3 regions of the Bacillus sp. AFS031507 genome follow, and region 3 is predicted to be linked to each of the others. Evidence: predicted binding sites of a transcription regulator. Region 3 holds the regulator's gene; each other region holds the start of a gene.
What was found. The regulator Rex, encoded in region 3, represses fermentation and respiration genes when NADH is low (regulators of the CRP and FNR family bind a similar motif). The targets are predictions, from matches to a motif close to TTGTGAAATATTTCACAA.
Positions count from the first base shown of each region.

Region 1: adhE (bifunctional acetaldehyde-CoA/alcohol dehydrogenase) is a predicted target of Rex. The motif match lies at 1,719-1,736, and genes of this name have one in related genera.
Region 2: COE25_RS14485 (hemerythrin domain-containing protein) is a predicted target of Rex. The motif match lies at 1,438-1,455, and genes of this name have one in related genera.

Region 1 is NZ_NUOW01000013.1:431,322-433,599, forward strand. Features, by position in the region: gene adhE (bifunctional acetaldehyde-CoA/alcohol dehydrogenase) at 1-1,547, opposite strand, end outside; gene ppc (phosphoenolpyruvate carboxylase) at 1,853-2,278, opposite strand, start outside.
Region 2 is NZ_NUOW01000013.1:385,734-388,011, forward strand. Features, by position in the region: gene COE25_RS14480 (MFS transporter) at 1-827, shown strand, start outside; gene COE25_RS14485 (hemerythrin domain-containing protein) at 854-1,378, opposite strand; gene COE25_RS14490 (hypothetical protein) at 1,593-1,940, shown strand; gene COE25_RS14495 (ferredoxin family protein) at 2,081-2,278, opposite strand, start outside.
Region 3 is NZ_NUOW01000035.1:5,208-7,485, reverse strand. Features, by position in the region: gene ystJ (NADP-dependent malic enzyme) at 1-748, opposite strand, end outside; gene COE25_RS25080 (redox-sensing transcriptional repressor Rex) at 908-1,564, opposite strand; gene moaC (cyclic pyranopterin monophosphate synthase MoaC) at 1,601-2,098, opposite strand; gene COE25_RS25070 (ABC-F family ATP-binding cassette domain-containing protein) at 2,276-2,278, shown strand, end outside.

The sequences.
Region 1 (2,278 bases), on a different contig from region 3:
AATTGGATTTTACTTGGATTCTTTTTAAGATAATAAAGAACCTTGTCGACATAGCCATTTTTCACAGGGCTTCCGCTGGTGACAATAAATGCCTTTGAGATTTCTGGGATTGAAGCAAGCGTTTGAATTGAATTTTTCTCAAAGAAAATCTGTGATGGCACTTTAAACCACTGGGTAAACGTTCTTCTTTTTGCAACCTTTTTAATATTTATCAGATTTTGTGCTCCAACATTTTGTGACACCGAGTTCCCCCCATAAGTTCCACATCCGATTGTTAATGACGGTAATGATGTGTTATAAATATCCCCAATTGCCCCATGGGTCGATGGTGTATTGACCATGATTCGGCCGGCTTTCATCCGTAGTGCGAACATATCTACTAAATTTTGATCAGCTGTATGAATCGCAGCTGAGTGTCCAAGTCCACCGTATTCCAATGTTTCCTCAGCAATATGCATGCCTTCTGCAAAACTATTAACCTTATAACAGGCAAGAAGCGGGCTTAGTTTTTCACATGAAAGCGGATATTTCGGACCTACTCCCTTTAATTCAGCAATGAGGATCTTGGTATTTACCGGGACATTTACTCCTGCCAATTTAGCTATCATCGAGGCGGGCAATCCAACGATTAAATGATTGATAGAATTGGTTTTTTCAAAAACTGCAACCTTTTCCACCATTAATCGCTCTTCTTCATTAAGAAAATAACAATTATTTGCTATCATTTCTTGCTTTACTTCTTCATAAATTTCTTGATCGATTATAAGAGCTTGTTCAGAAGCACAGATCATGCCATTATCAAATGTTTTTGATAAGATAATGTCGTTAACTGCGCGTTTGATGTTAGCGGTTTTTTCAATATAACAAGGGACGTTTCCAGCGCCAACTCCAAGTGCAGGTTTGCCTGAACTGTAAGCCGCCTTTACTAAATTTGGTCCACCTGTTGCTAAGATGAGGGATATCTTCGGATGCTTCATTAAGGCCTGAAAAGCTTCGTGTGAGGGAACTTCAATCCATTGAATACAATTTTCTGGAGCGCCTGCCTTAATAGCGGCTTCCTTAAGTAATTTTGCTGTCTCAGTACAGCATTTTTGCCCAAATTGCGGAAAAGCAAAAATAATTGGATTCCTTGTTTTAAGCGAAATCAATGATTTAAAAATAACTGTGGACGTCGGATTTGTAATCGGAATGACCGCCGCAATGACACCAACTGGCTCGGCAATCTCTACCATTCCTTCATTTTCGTTTTCGTTAATGACACCAACAGTTTTCATATCTCGAATATTGTTGTAAATAAACTCTGTGGCAAACATGTTTTTGAATACTTTATCTTCATAAACACCTCTTCTAGTTTCACTAACGGCAGACTTTGCTAGATTCTTATGATTTTGAAGTGCGATGAGAGCCATTTGTTTGACGATTTCGTCGATCATTTCTTGATTGAAACAACGGAATTCACCGAGCGCCTTCGCACCGTTATTAGCTAATGTATCAATCATTAAAGTAATCATCTGTTTATCTAGTACTGCCCTTTCTTCAACTGCCATTTAATATCTCCTCCAAATTCATTTCATTTCGGAAATTCGACTGAATATAGGTTTGTTTATAATTCAAATGCTATTAAGGTCACTCCCTTTTCTTTAACTGGCTAAAATATATCACGGTCGATAAATCGAAATTTGTCGAATTGTGCACAAAAATGAATGAATAACCATTCATTTTTAAAAAATTCACTAAATGTTCGAAATTTACGCAACATGATATTTCATCACCTTCGCTTTTGACAGGAAGAAATATATGAAAAAAGCCATAAACTCTTCTTTCGAGAGAGTTTATGGCTTGTACTTCAATATCAACCAGTATTTCGTAATCCTGCAGAGATCCCACTAATTGTCAGCAAAACTTCAATTAATAGTTCTTCATTAGGCTCTTCTTGATTTCTTAGTTCCTTTATTAATTCAACTTGTAAAAAGTTTAGCGGATCGACATATGGATTTCTTCTATATACCGATTCCTTTATATTTGGTGTATGATCTAACAATTCATTATCACCTGTTATTCTAAGGAGAACTTCTTTTGTTGTTTCGTATTCTTCAAGAATATTAGTAAAGATTCGTTCTGCAATGGTCTGGTCTTTCACAAGGGATAAGTATTCTCTTGCTGTCGTAATATCAGCTTTCATTAATGCCATTTGCAGGTTATCAATCGTTGATTGGAAGAACGGCCATTTTTCATACATTTGCTGAAGCATCTGCAAATTTTGTTCTCCATTAGCTAC
Region 2 (2,278 bases), on a different contig from region 3:
CTGCAGGAAATCGACGCGGACTGGCACAGTCGATTTATCAGGTCGGTGGAAACACGGGTCAAGCATTGGCTCCACTAATAACTGCACTAATATTGGTTCCATTGGGGCAGATTGGTGCATCCTGGTTTACGATTGTCGCAGCACTAGCAGTGATTTTATTAATTTATATTGCAAATTGGTATAATCACAGGTTGATAGCTTCACCAAATATACTAAAGAAAAAGAGAACTAGCTTGTCTAACAATGTAGCAATAACTAAAGAGGTAAAAAATACCTTAGCATTGATTTTATTATTAATTTTTGCAAGGACTTGGTATTCTTCTGGAATTACCAACTTTTATACCTTTTATGCGATAAAAGAATATGCCCTTACGATTAAGCAATCCCAATTATTCCTGTTCGCTTTTTTAGTTTCCGGTGCCGTCGGTACTTTTTTTGGAGGTCCTCTTTCAGATCGGTTTGGTAAAAAAACAATCATTTCCTTTTCAATGTTAGCAACGATTCCTTTTTCAATTTTAATTCCACAGGAACCACCAACGTTGGCATTTATTTTCTTAATACTTACTGGGTTTATTTTAATGACTAGTTTTTCTGTAACGGTAGTATATGCACAGGAATTAGTCCCGGGGAAAATTGGGACGATGTCTGGGTTAACAGTAGGACTTGCGTTTGGAATGGGTGCAATTGGTTCTGTAGGACTCGGCTATATAGCAGACTGGATTGGATTACAGTCGATGATTACATGGCTCGGTTTACTTCCGATTCTAGGCTTAATTGCGTTTCTCCTTCCAACTGACCAAAAGGTTAAAGAATGGAATCAAAAGTAAAATAGGATGGGCCAGAGGCCCATCCTTTATTTTATGTCTTGGATTTTACGGTATAATTCTTCCTTTTCCTCTTCTGTAAGCATTCTTTCTGCCATTGGGAACAAAACATTTTCCTCTTTGGAGAAATGCTCTGTTAAAATAAAGTAGGCATTTTGAATTAGTTCAGCTGTTTTTTTAGTTTCTTCCGTAGACGCAAGACCACTTTCTGCTTTTCCAAGAAATTCTCCAATATTTGCTTTTGCCTGCTCATGTTCATATTCCATAACAGCTATTGGTCCAGATGTCGTCCCGATATATACACCCATCATAGGAAAAAGAACGCCTTCTTCTCTTCCTGAATGAGGGTCCAATGCTGCTTTAAATTCTTTTACTTTTGTAATTAATGCAGCAAAGTTAGTTTCTACATCTATTTCTTGATCAATTTTTTGTGTTAGGTCATACAATCCTTCTAATTGTCCTAATAACGGAGGATGTTCACTTTTTAATTGCTTAAGTCCTTTACTTAGTTCAGCTTGGGGCATTCCACCAAGAGCAATCATACAGCCACTCATCAACAATCACCTCTATCTCATTCTATTGCTTCAAGTATAAAATCAACCATAAATTTATGTAGTGACTTAGGTCACAATTACGATTAGGTTATGAATTTTTGTCAGTTTCATGAAAACTCGTTAATTTTTTTTAAAATTTTAACATTTATCACACAAAAAAAGTTTAAATGTTTCATATAATAGAGATAGAACATAAAAGGGAGGGAAAAAAAATATGAAAACCCCAAATTATCACGACTTTTATCAAAAGGCATTAATACCCATTGGTGTAAATGACCTAATTTCCTTACAGGAATCCGCAGCATACTACCCTAACTCACCTTCGACACATTGGCTTATTGCCGTAGAAGGGGTACAACTCCCACAGTCAAAAATATACTATCATTGGAAAGTAAGTATATATCCTGCCGATAGTGAAGGTGATTTCAATTGGAAAAAACCATATTATTGCTCACCGAGTATGGAGTTAATGGATCATGCGAACACATTTGCATCTTCGCTTGTCACAGCCAGCAAAAACGATAAACTTTCCTCAGCTACCATACTAGAGAAAATAAGCTAATCCCCTAAAAACTTACCTTCTGCTTCACCTTCTTTTTACGTTCACTTGTGAAATAACCCACATATAGTATTATTAAAATATCTACATAAATTAAGGAGCTGTTTGCATAAAACGCAAACAGCTCCTTTTTTATTTCCAATTTACGCTAAGCGGAATACAATCCCGTGTCCGCCTTTTGGATATTCCCATTTAATGTTCTGGTATGGGCAGCCGATCCGGCAGCTTCCACATTCATGGCATCCTTCGTAGCCTACCTGCATCCGTGTTCCTTCCCACTTATAAACCTCAGCAGGGCAAAATACTGTACAAATTTTATCGGGACATTTTGTCATGCATAC
Region 3 (2,278 bases):
CTAACGCTCCTTGTTTTTGCTCGCGATTTGTCATTCGCGCCATTTCATCTTTGAATCGATTCATTCCGAACGGGCGGCCTTCATAAATAATTCCTTTTGTATCGCATAAAATAACATCCTTCGCGCCCATATGCAGCAGGAGCTTAACAATTGCTACTCCAGCTGAACCTGCTCCGTTTACGGCAACACGAATATCTTTAATTTTTTTATCTGCTAATTTTAATGCGTTGATTAGACCAGCGGCTGTTACAATCGCGGTTCCATGCTGGTCATCATGAAAAACAGGAATCTCGCAGGCTTTGCGGAGGCGGTCTTCAATTTCAAAGCATTGCGGCGCAGCAATATCCTCCAAGTTCACTCCGCCAAATGTTGGTTCTAGCAGCTTGACGGTTTCTACGATCTGGTCTGTGTCAGTGGTGGCCAAGCAAATGGGAAAGGCATCAACATCTGCGAACGATTTGAATAACACGGCCTTTCCTTCCATCACAGGCATCGCAGCTTTTGGTCCAATGTTTCCAAGCCCCAGGACCGCTGTCCCATTGGATACCACTGCGACAAGATTGCCCTTCGAGGTATAATCATAGACTTTATTTTCGTCTGCATAAATGTCCAAACATGGCTCTGCCACACCGGGTGAATAGGCAAGGCTTAAATCTTTTGCATTATGTACTGCCACCTTAGAATAAATCCCAACCTTGCCTTGGTGTTCCTTGTGCATTTTTAACGCTTCATCTCGTAAAATTGACATTGAATTTCCCCCACTTCCCGGTTAGTAACCGCTTGCATTTTATCTACCTACATCTTAGTGCATAAGAAAGTATTTTTATAGATTATGTAATTAAAAAAAGCAGGGAGTTAATCATACAAAAGGCCTTCCACAAATTTTGTGGAAAGCCTTTTTAACTAATTATTCTTCATCTATTTCGACCGTTGGATAATGCTTTAAAAAGTAGACTAGCGATTGAAGCTCCACAGCCAAGTCAATATGATGGACCCTTATTAAGGGTGGAACATTTAACCTCGCTGGAGTGAAATTTAAGATCCCTTTTACATTCGCTTGGACCAGTCGATCGGTTATCATTTGTGCGGCAGGAGCCGGAACCGTTAATATCGCCACTGAAATATTAGTTTCTGATAACACCTTCTCTAAATCGTCCATAGGGTGAACAGGTACCTCGCGAATCATGGTTCCCATTTTGTCGGGATCCACATCGAAGGCGCATTCTATTTTTGTGTTATTATTTTTTAAAAAGTTATAGTTTAAAAAGGCAGTCCCAAGATTTCCGACTCCTATTAAGGCAACCTTAGTTAATTCATCCTGATCTAGGGTCTTTCGGAAGAAGGATATTAAGTAATTAACATTATACCCATAGCCCTTTTTTCCTAACGCACCGAAATAGGAAAAGTCGCGGCGAATCGTTGCTGAGTCTACCTTTACTGCTTCACTCAATTCCGCTGAAGAGACCCTTTGCTTGCCTGAACTTTGCAGGTTTTTTAGAAATCGATAATAGAGGGGCAGCCGTTTTGCTGTCGCCTGTGGTATTTTCGTTGTTTCATTACTCATAATCTCCCACACCCCATGAATGGTTTAGTTAAAAATTTATTTAACTCTTTCATCTCTTTTAAAATCACCGTTTTTACCGCCCGTTTTTTCGACAAGATACGTCGGTCCAATTACCATACCTTTATCAACGGCTTTACACATATCATAAACCGTTAAGGCACATGCGGATGCGGCTGTTAACGCTTCCATTTCTACACCTGTGTTCCCTTTCGTTTTAACGGCTGCAGCAATATATAATTGATAGTTCTCATCCTTATCCTGTTCCCAAGAGAAAGAAATATTAACACCTGTTAATGGAATCGGATGGCACATTGGAATCAAATCCCATGTCTTCTTTGCTGCCATGACAGCTGCTATCTGGGCCACAGCTAAGACATCGCCCTTCTTCATCTCATTATTAGTTATTTTATCATAAATTTCTTTACTAACGGTAATGCTGGAATGAGCAAGCGCCGTACGTGCCGTTTCCGGCTTATCACTGACGTCGACCATTTTTGCTCTGCCTTCTTCATTAAAATGCGTAAATTCTGCCATATAAAAAATCCTCCCATCAAATCATACACTATTTTTCCTTATATGTGTGTGAAACTTTGAACTATATATTACATTTTATGTCGGTTTAAGACTTCACTCCGCTAATATGGCGAGCAGTTTATTGCCGACATACCGGGAATAAGGTACACTAATCCTATGTAATAGAGGTGAATGAGAATG